DNA from 3 places in the Micromonospora sp. NBC_00617 genome. Region 3 is predicted to be linked to each of the others. Evidence: riboswitches for the same ligand, from Rfam matches in the RefSeq annotation. Region 3 holds a riboswitch; each other region holds the start of a gene.
What was found. Region 3 has a riboswitch for cyclic di-AMP ahead of OG505_RS24330 (coiled-coil domain-containing protein). Riboswitches for the same ligand answer to the same signal wherever they lie in the genome.

Region 1 (3,269 bases), 1.6 Mb from region 3:
CGCCGCCGGGGCTCCCCCGCTTTGCTCTCCCCGAGGAGCCGACCGTGGAGACTGCCGTCTTCTACCAGTTCGTGACCGAGGTGCCGCAGGCCGCCGCCATCTGGTCGACCCTGTTCCTGCTGGCACTGGGCGTGCTCGCCGTGCTGGTCGCCCGCCTGGGGGACCGCCCCGCGGACGACCCGGTCCCGGCCGCGCCGACCGCCCGCGAGGTGGCCGCGGCCGAAGCCGACGACCTGCGCCGGTACGCCGAGGAGGTGGCCGTCGCCGCGACCGGCGCCGCCAAGACGGCACGGCGGCGACGCGATGCCTGGCTCACCGCTCAGGAACACGTGGAGCGGGCCTGGCTGGGGTACGACGAGGCGGACACCGCCGCCCGCCGCTTCGCGGGCTCTGGCGCGCTGCCCACCCCGCACACCCCGCGGACACCCGCCGAGTACGCCTCCCGGGAGCGCTACCTGCACCGTGCGGCGATGGCGGCGTACTGGCGGGGCGATCTGACCATGGCGCAGCTCGGCGACGTGTTCGCCCACCGGCGCGGCTGGGATTCCCGGCGGCACCCGGTCGAGCAGGAGGTGCTGCTCAGCCGGGCGATCCGGGACGCGAGACTGGCCGACTACCAGGCCGCCGCCACCGCGGAGCGGGCCGCCTGGCGGGACGCGGAACTGGCCGCCGAGTCGGCGCGCACCCTTGCCGAGGAGGCGTACGCGGCAACGGCGCGGCTGCGGCCCAGCCCGGCCCTCGCCCGACCCGGGGCGAGCGGGGCGTCCCGTCCCACCCTCGTGGCACGGTGGCGCCCGGCTAGCGCGAGTTGAGCCTGATCCGTTACGTGAGCCCGGTCACGTCGTTCGGGAATCGGGCGTCCGACGCGTTGTGCGCGATATTTCCCGTGATTGTGGCGCGTTATCGGCGACCTGTCCGGTTGTCGCCCGTAGGCGTCTCCGTAACCGGTTGTCCCATCGAGTCGCATCATCGGCAATACGCGCAGAAATTGCCGCACCGAATCGGGTTTACGCAGGCGAACCTGGCTTGGCAGGCTGCGAACAGGCCAGTACTGTCGTCCCGTCCGGCGCGGTAACCGATCGCAACAGGCGACGCCGCGCCGACCCGCTCAATCGTGATTAACGAACCGGGGACCCATCAGTAAGTCTGGGGTGAATCCGCGAGCCACGGCCCGCGGTAGGGCGATCTTCCCGCCCGAATCCGTCAGCTAACCCGGTAGGCGGTGTCGGAAGGAGTTCCAAACCCGTGCAGCACCTTTCCACCCCTCGGTTGTTCCCACGCCTCCACGGTGCAGCGGTGCCCCCGCTCATCCGTCCAGTGACGGTGAGCTGACCCCCGGGTCATCGCCTTTCCCGCCCGGTCCCGCCGGGCGTTTCCCTGAGCGGTTCACCATCCGCGGACCACTGTCCGCGCGCTGGCGCCTGCCCGGATACCGGTCCGGCCCGTGGGTGTGCCGCTCTCCCCCCGATCCGTGGAGGACCCCGTGAAGCACACCATGCAGCGTCAGCTCCGTCGCCTGGCGACCGAGCGCCCATACCAGATCGTCGCCACCTCCGCCGCGGCCCTCGTGATCGCCACTACCACCGGCGCCCTGCTCACCGGCGCCGACGACGCGCCGGCCAGCCACCGCACCGCGACCACTGTCGCCGAGATGCGCAGTGACACCGCCGTTTCCGTCGGCGACGCGCGCGACGCGTCCCCCAGCGCCGCGCCGACGACCGCCGCCCCAGCCACCAGCGCCGCGTCGCCCGCCGCCAAGGCCAGCGCCAACCCGGATCTGACCCGTAAGCCGCAGCCGCCGAAGCCGCCCGCGACCAAGGTGCTCGACTACGACTACGAGGCGCAGAACACGTACTACAACTGCGGCCCCGCAGCCACCCGCAACGCGCTCAGCGCCACCGGCATCGACCGCACCCAGGAGGAACTCGGTGCCGAGCTGGGCACCACCGAGATGGGCACCAACTCGGCCGAGGACACCACCCGAGTGCTCAACGCCGAGGTGAAGGGCTCCCCGTACCGGACCCGGATGTTTGCCGGCGCGCCCAGCCCGGCCCAGATGGACCGGCTCCAGGCCGATGTGGTCAAGGCCATCACCGACGGCCGGGGCGTGGTGGCCAACGTCGTCGGCGACGCCACCGACACCGACGGCGGCTGGCACTCCTACGGCGGCGGGCACTACGTCGCTGTCGTGGGGTACAAGGACAACGGCCGGACCGTGCGGATCGCCGACTCGGCGAACCCGGCCGACCCGTCCTACTGGATCACCACGATCGACCTTGCCAACTGGATTGCCACCCGGGGGTACTCCGCCTGACCCAGGCACGTAGACCGCCGCGGGCGTCGTCCCCCACAAGGGGCCGGCGCCCGCGGCCTCATTCCGGCAGCCGCCATCGACGACTCTCGTACCCGGCCGCGAACCGTGGCAGACTGCGGCCGTGGTGGATGAATCGGGTGGCCGCACCGGTCGCCGGCCGGTCCTGCTGCTGCTGCACGGGATGGGGGCGACCGGAGACGTCTGGCTACCGTGGGCGCCGTTGCTGGAGCAGCACTGGCCGGGGCGGTGGCTCGCACCGGACCTCGCCGGCCACGGCTGGTCGGCCCCGTTGCCGTCGTACTCCTATGCTGGTTTCGCCGGCCGGATCGCCGACGGCCTCGCCCCCGACGACCGGCTCGTCGTGCTCGGGCACTCGCTGGGCGGGGTGGTCGGCCTGGCGCTGGCCGCCCGCGCCGCAGGGACACCTGTGGACGCGGTGGTCGGGCTCGGCATCAAGGCGCTCTGGTCGCCCGCTGAGCTGGCCCGCGCCGCTGAGCTCGCCGCACGCCCGGTGAGCTGGTTCGCCAGCCGCACCGAGGCGGCCCGCCGCTACCTGCGCGTCTCCGGGTTGGTCGGCCTGGTCCCGCCGGATCATCCGGTGGTGGACGCCGGGTTGCGTCAGGTCGACGGCCGGTGGCGCCTCGCCATGGACCCGACAGCCTTCGGCGTCGGCGAGCCCGACCTGGCCCCGTTGCTGGCGGCGACCGACGTGCCGGTGGTGCTGGCCCGCGGGGAACACGACCCGATGGTCACCGACGAGCAGCTCAAGGCGTACGGCGTACCTGTCGCCACGCTGCCCGGTCTCGGCCACAACGCACACGTGGAGGACCCGGCGGCCGTGCTGGCGCTGCTCGACCCATACCAACGTGGGTGAGCTGGATGACGCGGATGCGGTGGCTGGTCACCTGGCTCCGAGTGTCCGACGGACCCGGCCGGCGACGGTCTGCTTGATCCG
Region 2 (3,269 bases), 460 kb from region 3:
CATCTCTACACCCACATCGACCCGGCCATGCAGCAGGACGACCTGACCTCGATGGTCGAGGTGCCCGACGGCGAGCCGTTCGTGCTGCACCCGGGGGAGTTCGTGCTCGCCTCGACGATGGAAGTGATCTCGCTCGGCGACCAGCTCGCCGGCCGGCTGGAGGGAAAGAGCTCACTGGGCCGCCTCGGCCTGCTCACCCACTCCACCGCCGGGTTCATCGACCCGGGCTTCTCCGGTCACGTGACGCTGGAGCTGTCCAACGTGGCGAACCTCCCGATCACCCTCTGGCCGGGAATGAAGATCGGCCAGCTCTGCATCTTCCGGCTCTCCTCGCCGGCCGAGCACCCGTACGGCTCGGTGGTCTACGGCTCGCGCTACCAGGGGCAGCGCGGCCCGACCCCGAGCCGCGCCTGGCAGCACTGGCGTACCTGGCCGACCCGCTGAAGCCAGTCGTCGGGCATTGCACCCACCGGCTGTTAATAAGGGGCCCCTTCTATACCGGAGGCGTTAATAAGGGGCCCCTCCTTACATCTCAGCCGGGGCGGCCGTAGCTGTGGATCGGCCCGTCGTCGACCTTCTTCATCTTGATGGGCTGACCGGCCTGGGAGGCGTGCACCACCCAGCCATTGCCGACGTACATGCCGACATGGTGGATGTCGCTGTAGTAGAAGACCAGGTCACCGGGGCGCAGATCGCCCCTGCTGACGTTCTTGGTCACCCGGCTCTGCGCGGCGGCGTTGTGCGGCAGCGACACGCCGGCCTTCGCCCACGCGGCGAGCATCAGCCCGGAACAGTCGTACGAGTTCGGACCCTCGGCGCCCCACACGTACGGCTTGCCGATCTGGGCGCAGGCGAACTTGACCGCCGTGCCCGCGCCGCCGCCCGGGTAGCTGGCCGGGCAGGGCGCCGGACGCAGCGGACCGCCGCCGCCGTTGCCGTACACCTTGAGGCGCAGCTTCTGCAGCCGGTCGATCTCGTCGTTGATCTGCTTCTTCTTCGCCGCCAGCTGCGCCTCGGTCCGGGTCAGCTGGGCCACCATCTCGTCGAGCGGCGCCTTCTGCCGGGCCAGCTCGTCGCGGAGATCAGCGACCTGCCGAACGTCCTGCTGCTGGTTGTGGGCGAACCGGTCGAGCATCTCGAGCTGCCCGACCATCTCGCCGGGCGACCGGCTGCCGAGCATCGTGTTGACGGTCGACAGGTTCTCGCCCATGTACGCGCGCACGGCCAGCGCGCTGACCTTGTCCATCGCGGCGTCGACCTGGCGCTCCAGGGGCGCGATGCGGGCGGCGAGCGCGTCGGCCTGCTTGCGCTTGACGGCCAGGTCCGCGCGGGTGGCGTTGTGCCGTTCGATGACCGGTTCGAGCTTGTTCCAGTCGGCGTCGATCTGGCTCTCGATCTCGGCGACGGACGGGTCCGCGTGGGCCGCCGTGGCGCTGCCCGTCAGGACGACGGCAACGCCGACCAGGGCGGCGAGGGCGGTGGTGAAGCGGGACCAGCGTGGACGCGGCACGGTCGACGTCGGGTCGGCCGAGGCCGACCGTTCGGACGACGGCCGCGGGGCATGGAGGGCCACCGGGGTTCCGCACTCCTTCTTCCTGACCGCCTACCGGGTTAGCTGACGGGTTCGGGCGGGAAGTTGACGCCCTACCGCACTGGCTGCGGATTCACCCCGGGGGAACCTGGGTCCCCGGCTCGCTCGAAAGCGACTCGGCGGTGTCGGTCCGTTACCGCCCGGGATGGGCAGACCTGCTACCGGGCCGACAAATGACCAGAGTAGAGACGGCCGTTACCGATCCGCAACCCGTTCGGCCGTGACACTCCGTACCGGTTGGAGGGGATCACCGAGCGTGTGTGAAGGTTTCTTTCGACGCAGTTTTATATATGGAAAGGTATTGACGCGGACTCCCGACCGGCGCGAAGGTGACCACGCAGTTACCAGTCAAATCTAGGGGGTTCGATGGAACGTCCAACCCTGTCCGCCGGCCGGCGCGCATCGCTCGCGGTCGCGGTGGTCATCGCCACGGCCGCCGTACCGCTGACCGCCGGCCCCGCCTCCGCCGCACCTGCCGCCGACCGTCAGCAGCAGTACGCCGCCGCATCGACCGAGTACGGCGTGCCGACCGCCGTGCTGCTCGGGGTCTCCTACCTGGAGTCCCGCTGGGACAGCAACGCCGGCACCCCGAGCACCAGCGGCGGCTACGGACCGATGCACCTGACCGATGCCCGCCACGTGGCCGCCCTACCCGCGCGCGGCCACCACGACGCCGGCACCGAGGATCCGCGCGGCGACGACTCCCGTGCCGTCCTGGCACCCGCACCGGCCACGGATCCCGCGCCGCCCACCGCCGCGATGCAGACCGTCGACGCCGCCGCCGCGCTGACCGGCGCCACCCCCGAGGCGCTGCGCAGCGACGCGACGACCAACATCCGGGGCGGCGCGGCGCTGCTGGCCGCGTACCAACGGGAGGTGGGTGCCCCGGTCGGTGCCGGCACCGACCCCGCCACCTGGTACGGCGCGGTGGCCCGCTACGCCGGCGCGGACAGCGCCGACGCCGCGGCGACCTTCGCCGACGAGGTCTTCACCACCATCGGCGCCGGCGAGTCCCGCGTGACCGACGACGGCCAGCGGGTGACGTTGCCGGCCCGTGCGGTCCAACCCCAGCGGTCCTGGTTGGACCGGCTGGGCCTGCGACGACTCGCCCACCCGGACGGGCTGGAGTGCCCGCGGACCGTCTCCTGTGAGTGGATCCCGGCACCCTACGAGGCGTTCGGTGACGGCGACTACGGCAACCACGATCTCTCCGACCGGCCCGCCCGGCAGAAGATCGAGTACATCGTCATCCACGACACCGAGGCGAGTTGGGCGACCACCCTGAAACTCGTCCAGGACCCGACCTACGTGAGCTGGCACTACTCGCTGCGCTCGGTGGACGGGCACATCGCCCAGCACGTCAAGACCAAGGACGTCGCCTGGCACGCCGGCAACTGGTACGTCAACGCGAAGTCGATCGGCCTGGAACACGAGGGCTTCGCCGCACAGGGCACCTGGTACACCGAGGCGATGTACCGGACCTCGGCGAAGCTCGTCCGGCACCTCGCGCTGCGGTACGGCATCCCGCTGGACCGCCAGCACATCATCGGCCACGACAACGTGCCCGGCACCATCGCGTCGACCGTGCGCGGGATGCACTGGGACCCGGGGCCGTACTGGGACTGGACGCACTACTTCGACCTGCTGCACGCACCGCGACTGGACACCGGCACCCCGG
Region 3 (3,269 bases):
GAGATCATCTTCGACCGGGGGCTGGGCGACCTCTTCGTGGTCCGTACGGCCGGGCACACCGCGGGCCCGGAGGTGCTGGGCAGCGTGGAGTACGCGGTGATCGTGCTCGGCACTCCACTGGTGGTGGTTCTCGGCCACGACTCGTGCGGTGCCGTGCAGGCTGCCCGCGAGGCGGCCGCCACCGGCGTCGCGCCCCCGGGGCACCTTCCCGCGGTGGTCGACGCGGTGCTGCCCAGCCTGCGACGTGCCACCGCCGAGGGCGTGGACGACATCGACGGCATCGTCGACATTCACATCGCGCAGACCGTCGAGACGCTGCTCGGGCAGTCGCCCGTGCTGGCCGACGAGGTGGCGCAGGGGCGGTGTGCGGTGGTGGGCATGTCGTACCGGCTCGCCGCCGGCGTGGTGCGCCCGGTGACCCCCGAACCGGCGGGTGCCGCGCCGTCCGACGCGCCCGGCGCCTCGGACGCCCCGGCAGCTTCCGCCGCCGCCTGATACGACGAGGGCCGCCCCGCCTGGTAGCGGGACGGCCCTCGGACTTCGTGACGCCGAGTCAGAGCAACGACATGTGCACGTGGTCGGTGTGGTTCGACGGCCCGCTGTACGACTTCCAGCCGGTTGCCGGGAACCAGATCTGCCGGTTCCAGATCACGTAGTAGATGCCGAGGCGGTCGGCGTTGCGGATGAGGAACGCGGCGACGTTGTTGCCGTACATGCGGGTGTCGTTGTTGTGCCACGGGCTGAAGCCGCTCTTCTGCAACGACCAGTCACAGGCGCGGCCCTTCGGGTGCTCGTACGGGCCACCGTTGCGGTGACAGCCGACGAACCGGTTGAACCCGGCCCGCTTGACCTCCTTGTACGCGTGCAGGGTGCGCGGGGTGACGCAACCGGAGGTGGTGGGGTCGTCCTCGCTGCACGACTGGGGCTTCCAGTCACCGTCGGCGGTGCGACCCGGGGCGATCCGGGCGACCGGCGAGACGGCGTCGACCAGGCCGCCGGTGAAACCCTGACCGCCGACCAGCGCGAGGGCCTTGTCCGCGTCGCGCTTGTCCTTCGCCATCAGGGCGGTCTGCTTCTGCTGCTCGCGGACCTCCGCGTCGAGGGCCAGCTTGGCCTGCTCGGCGCGGGACTTGACCGTGTTGACCTCGGCGAGCTTCTTCTCGTTGACCATGTTCATCTCGTCGAGCGCCGCGGCCCGCCGGACGAACGAGTCCGGGGCGTCGCTCTCCAGCAGCATCGCGATCGCGCCGATCCGTCCGGTCCGGTACGACTGGGCGGCGATCTGCCCGACCTGCGGGGCCAGCGCCTCCAGGTCGGCCTTGGCCCGCTCGACCTCCACCGCCAGCTCAAGCTGCCGCTTCTTGGACTTGTCCAGCTTGGACTTGGCCGCCACGTAGTCCCGGTTGGTCTGCTCGATGACGTCGTTGAGGAGCTTGGGTTCGTCTTCCTCTTCGTGCCCGGACGGTGCGGGGGTCGTCGGGGCGGCGTGGGCCGGGAGGGGTCCGGCGAACACGGTCAGCGCAGCGAGCACGGCCACCACGGGTGTCAACCAGCGGCGTAGGGGTGCCGTCACAATGTTCCCTTCCGTCGACCGCCGACCGGGTTAGCTGACGGGTTCGGAGCGGAAGTGGCCCCTACCGCTGTCGCGGATTCACCCCACGTACCTGGGTCCCCGGCTCGCCGGTTGGCGATTGGGCGGTGGCACCGCAGGCGCCGCTGCGCGCCTTCGTCGGTGGCCGGCAGCGAGGTTACCCGAGAATCCACCGCCTGAGCTACGTCCTGATGCCGACTAAAAGTGTCATTTCGCCATGGCGTTGAGTGAGCAGTGACGCGGTTCTCAGGGCGGATGCCCGATCCGGTCACGCTGAGGAGTCTCACCATGCCGTATCAGTGCTCCTGTTCGGCTCTGGCCACGCGGTGGTGGCGGTGGGTGGGGGTGCGTTCCGCTCCGGGTCGGGCCCGTCGGGCCGGCCCCGCGGCGGGGAGCTGAGGGCGGCCAGTGCCTCCGTCCGGTCCGGACGGGGGCGCGGTGTCAGGACGTCGGCGTCCGCGCCCTGCGCCGGCGTCGACCCGGCCGCGGTCACCACGGCGGCCAGCCCGGTGGTGAGGGGTACGGCGGCGATCAGGCCGAGCGTGGCGACCGCGCTGCGGACGATCTCCTGGGCGAGGAACTCGCTCGTCAGGATCTGCCCGAGGGGGCGGGTGTCGGCGGTGAGCAGGAGCAGCAGCGGTAGTGACGCACCCGCGTACGCCAGGACGATGGTGTTGACCGTGGAGGCGATGTGCGCCCGGCCGACCCGGGTGGCCGCCCGGTAGAGCTGTAGCCGGCTCAGACCGGGATTGGCGTTCGCCAGCTCGGTGACGGTGGCGGCCTGGGTGACGGTCACGTCGTCGAGCACCCCGAGTGAGCCGATGATGATCCCGGCGAGCAGCAGGCCGCGCAGGTCGACATGGGCCTGGAACATCGACAGCGTGGTGGCGTCCTCGCTGCCGAAGCCGGTGAGCCGGGTGGCGGCCGTGGCGATGGTCGCGAGCACGCCGGTGAGCACCAGGCTGCCCAGGGTGCCGAGCACCGCGACCGAGGTCTGCGCTGTCACTCCGTGTGTCAGGTAGAGCACCACGAACATGATCAGGGCTGCGCCGACCACCGCCACCAGCAGCGGTGACCGGCCGGCGCTGATGCCTGGCAACACGAAGGTGAGCAGGATGGCGAAGCTGGCGGCCAGCCCAGCCAGCGCGGCCAGGCCCCGCCACCGGCCGAACGCGACGATCGCGGCGGCGAAGACCACCGCGAGCCACACCAGCGGCGTTCCGCGCTGATGCTCGGCGATGTTCCAGCTGCTGGTGGCGGGATCGGCCGGGTCGGCCAGCTCGACCAGGACGACGTCGTCGCCGACCTCGACCCGTGGAGCGCCGGGTCCGGCGGGGACGGGCGTCCGCACCTGCTGGCCGGCGCTCGGCCCGTCCTCGACCCGTACGTCCACCGTCCCGCACGGCCCGGTGGCCGGCGTGCCCTCCGGGCTGGCCGACGGTGGGCAGGGTTCGGTCACCACCCGGGTCACCGTGCCGTGGTGGCGCGGCGCGTCCGTGCCGCCGCCGGTCTGCGGCGCCCCGTCCCGTGGCCAGAGCACCACGGCGGCGACGACGGTGGCCACGAAGAGCGGCACCACCGTCGCGACGAGGATCCGCCGGACCCGGGGCGGGGCGGGGCGGGCGGTATGGCTGTGGTCGGAACCCAATGCGAGAACTCCCAACGATCCGGTGCGGGG

Region 1: it holds a riboswitch for cyclic di-AMP, as region 3 does, so the genes downstream of both, OG505_RS16730 (C39 family peptidase) here and OG505_RS24330 (coiled-coil domain-containing protein) in region 3, are expected to answer to the same signal.
Region 2: it holds a riboswitch for cyclic di-AMP, as region 3 does, so the genes downstream of both, OG505_RS26525 (NlpC/P60 family protein) here and OG505_RS24330 (coiled-coil domain-containing protein) in region 3, are expected to answer to the same signal.

What each region holds. Positions count from the first base shown of each region.
Region 1 is NZ_CP107751.1:3,665,772-3,669,040, reverse strand. Features, by position in the region: gene OG505_RS16735 (hypothetical protein) at 45-812, shown strand; cyclic di-AMP (ydaO/yuaA leader) riboswitch at 1,096-1,237, shown strand; gene OG505_RS16730 (C39 family peptidase) at 1,472-2,314, shown strand; gene OG505_RS16725 (alpha/beta fold hydrolase) at 2,436-3,188, shown strand; partial or broken gene OG505_RS16720 (polysaccharide pyruvyl transferase family protein) at 3,216-3,269, opposite strand, start outside.
Region 2 is NZ_CP107751.1:5,754,794-5,758,062, forward strand. Features, by position in the region: gene dcd (dCTP deaminase) at 1-444, shown strand, start outside; gene OG505_RS26525 (NlpC/P60 family protein) at 533-1,573, opposite strand; cyclic di-AMP (ydaO/yuaA leader) riboswitch at 1,587-1,723, opposite strand; gene OG505_RS26530 (N-acetylmuramoyl-L-alanine amidase) at 1,958-3,269, shown strand, end outside.
Region 3 is NZ_CP107751.1:5,296,602-5,299,870, reverse strand. Features, by position in the region: gene OG505_RS24335 (carbonic anhydrase) at 1-495, shown strand, start outside; gene OG505_RS24330 (coiled-coil domain-containing protein) at 554-1,573, opposite strand; cyclic di-AMP (ydaO/yuaA leader) riboswitch at 1,578-1,708, opposite strand; gene OG505_RS24325 (YibE/F family protein) at 1,875-3,239, opposite strand.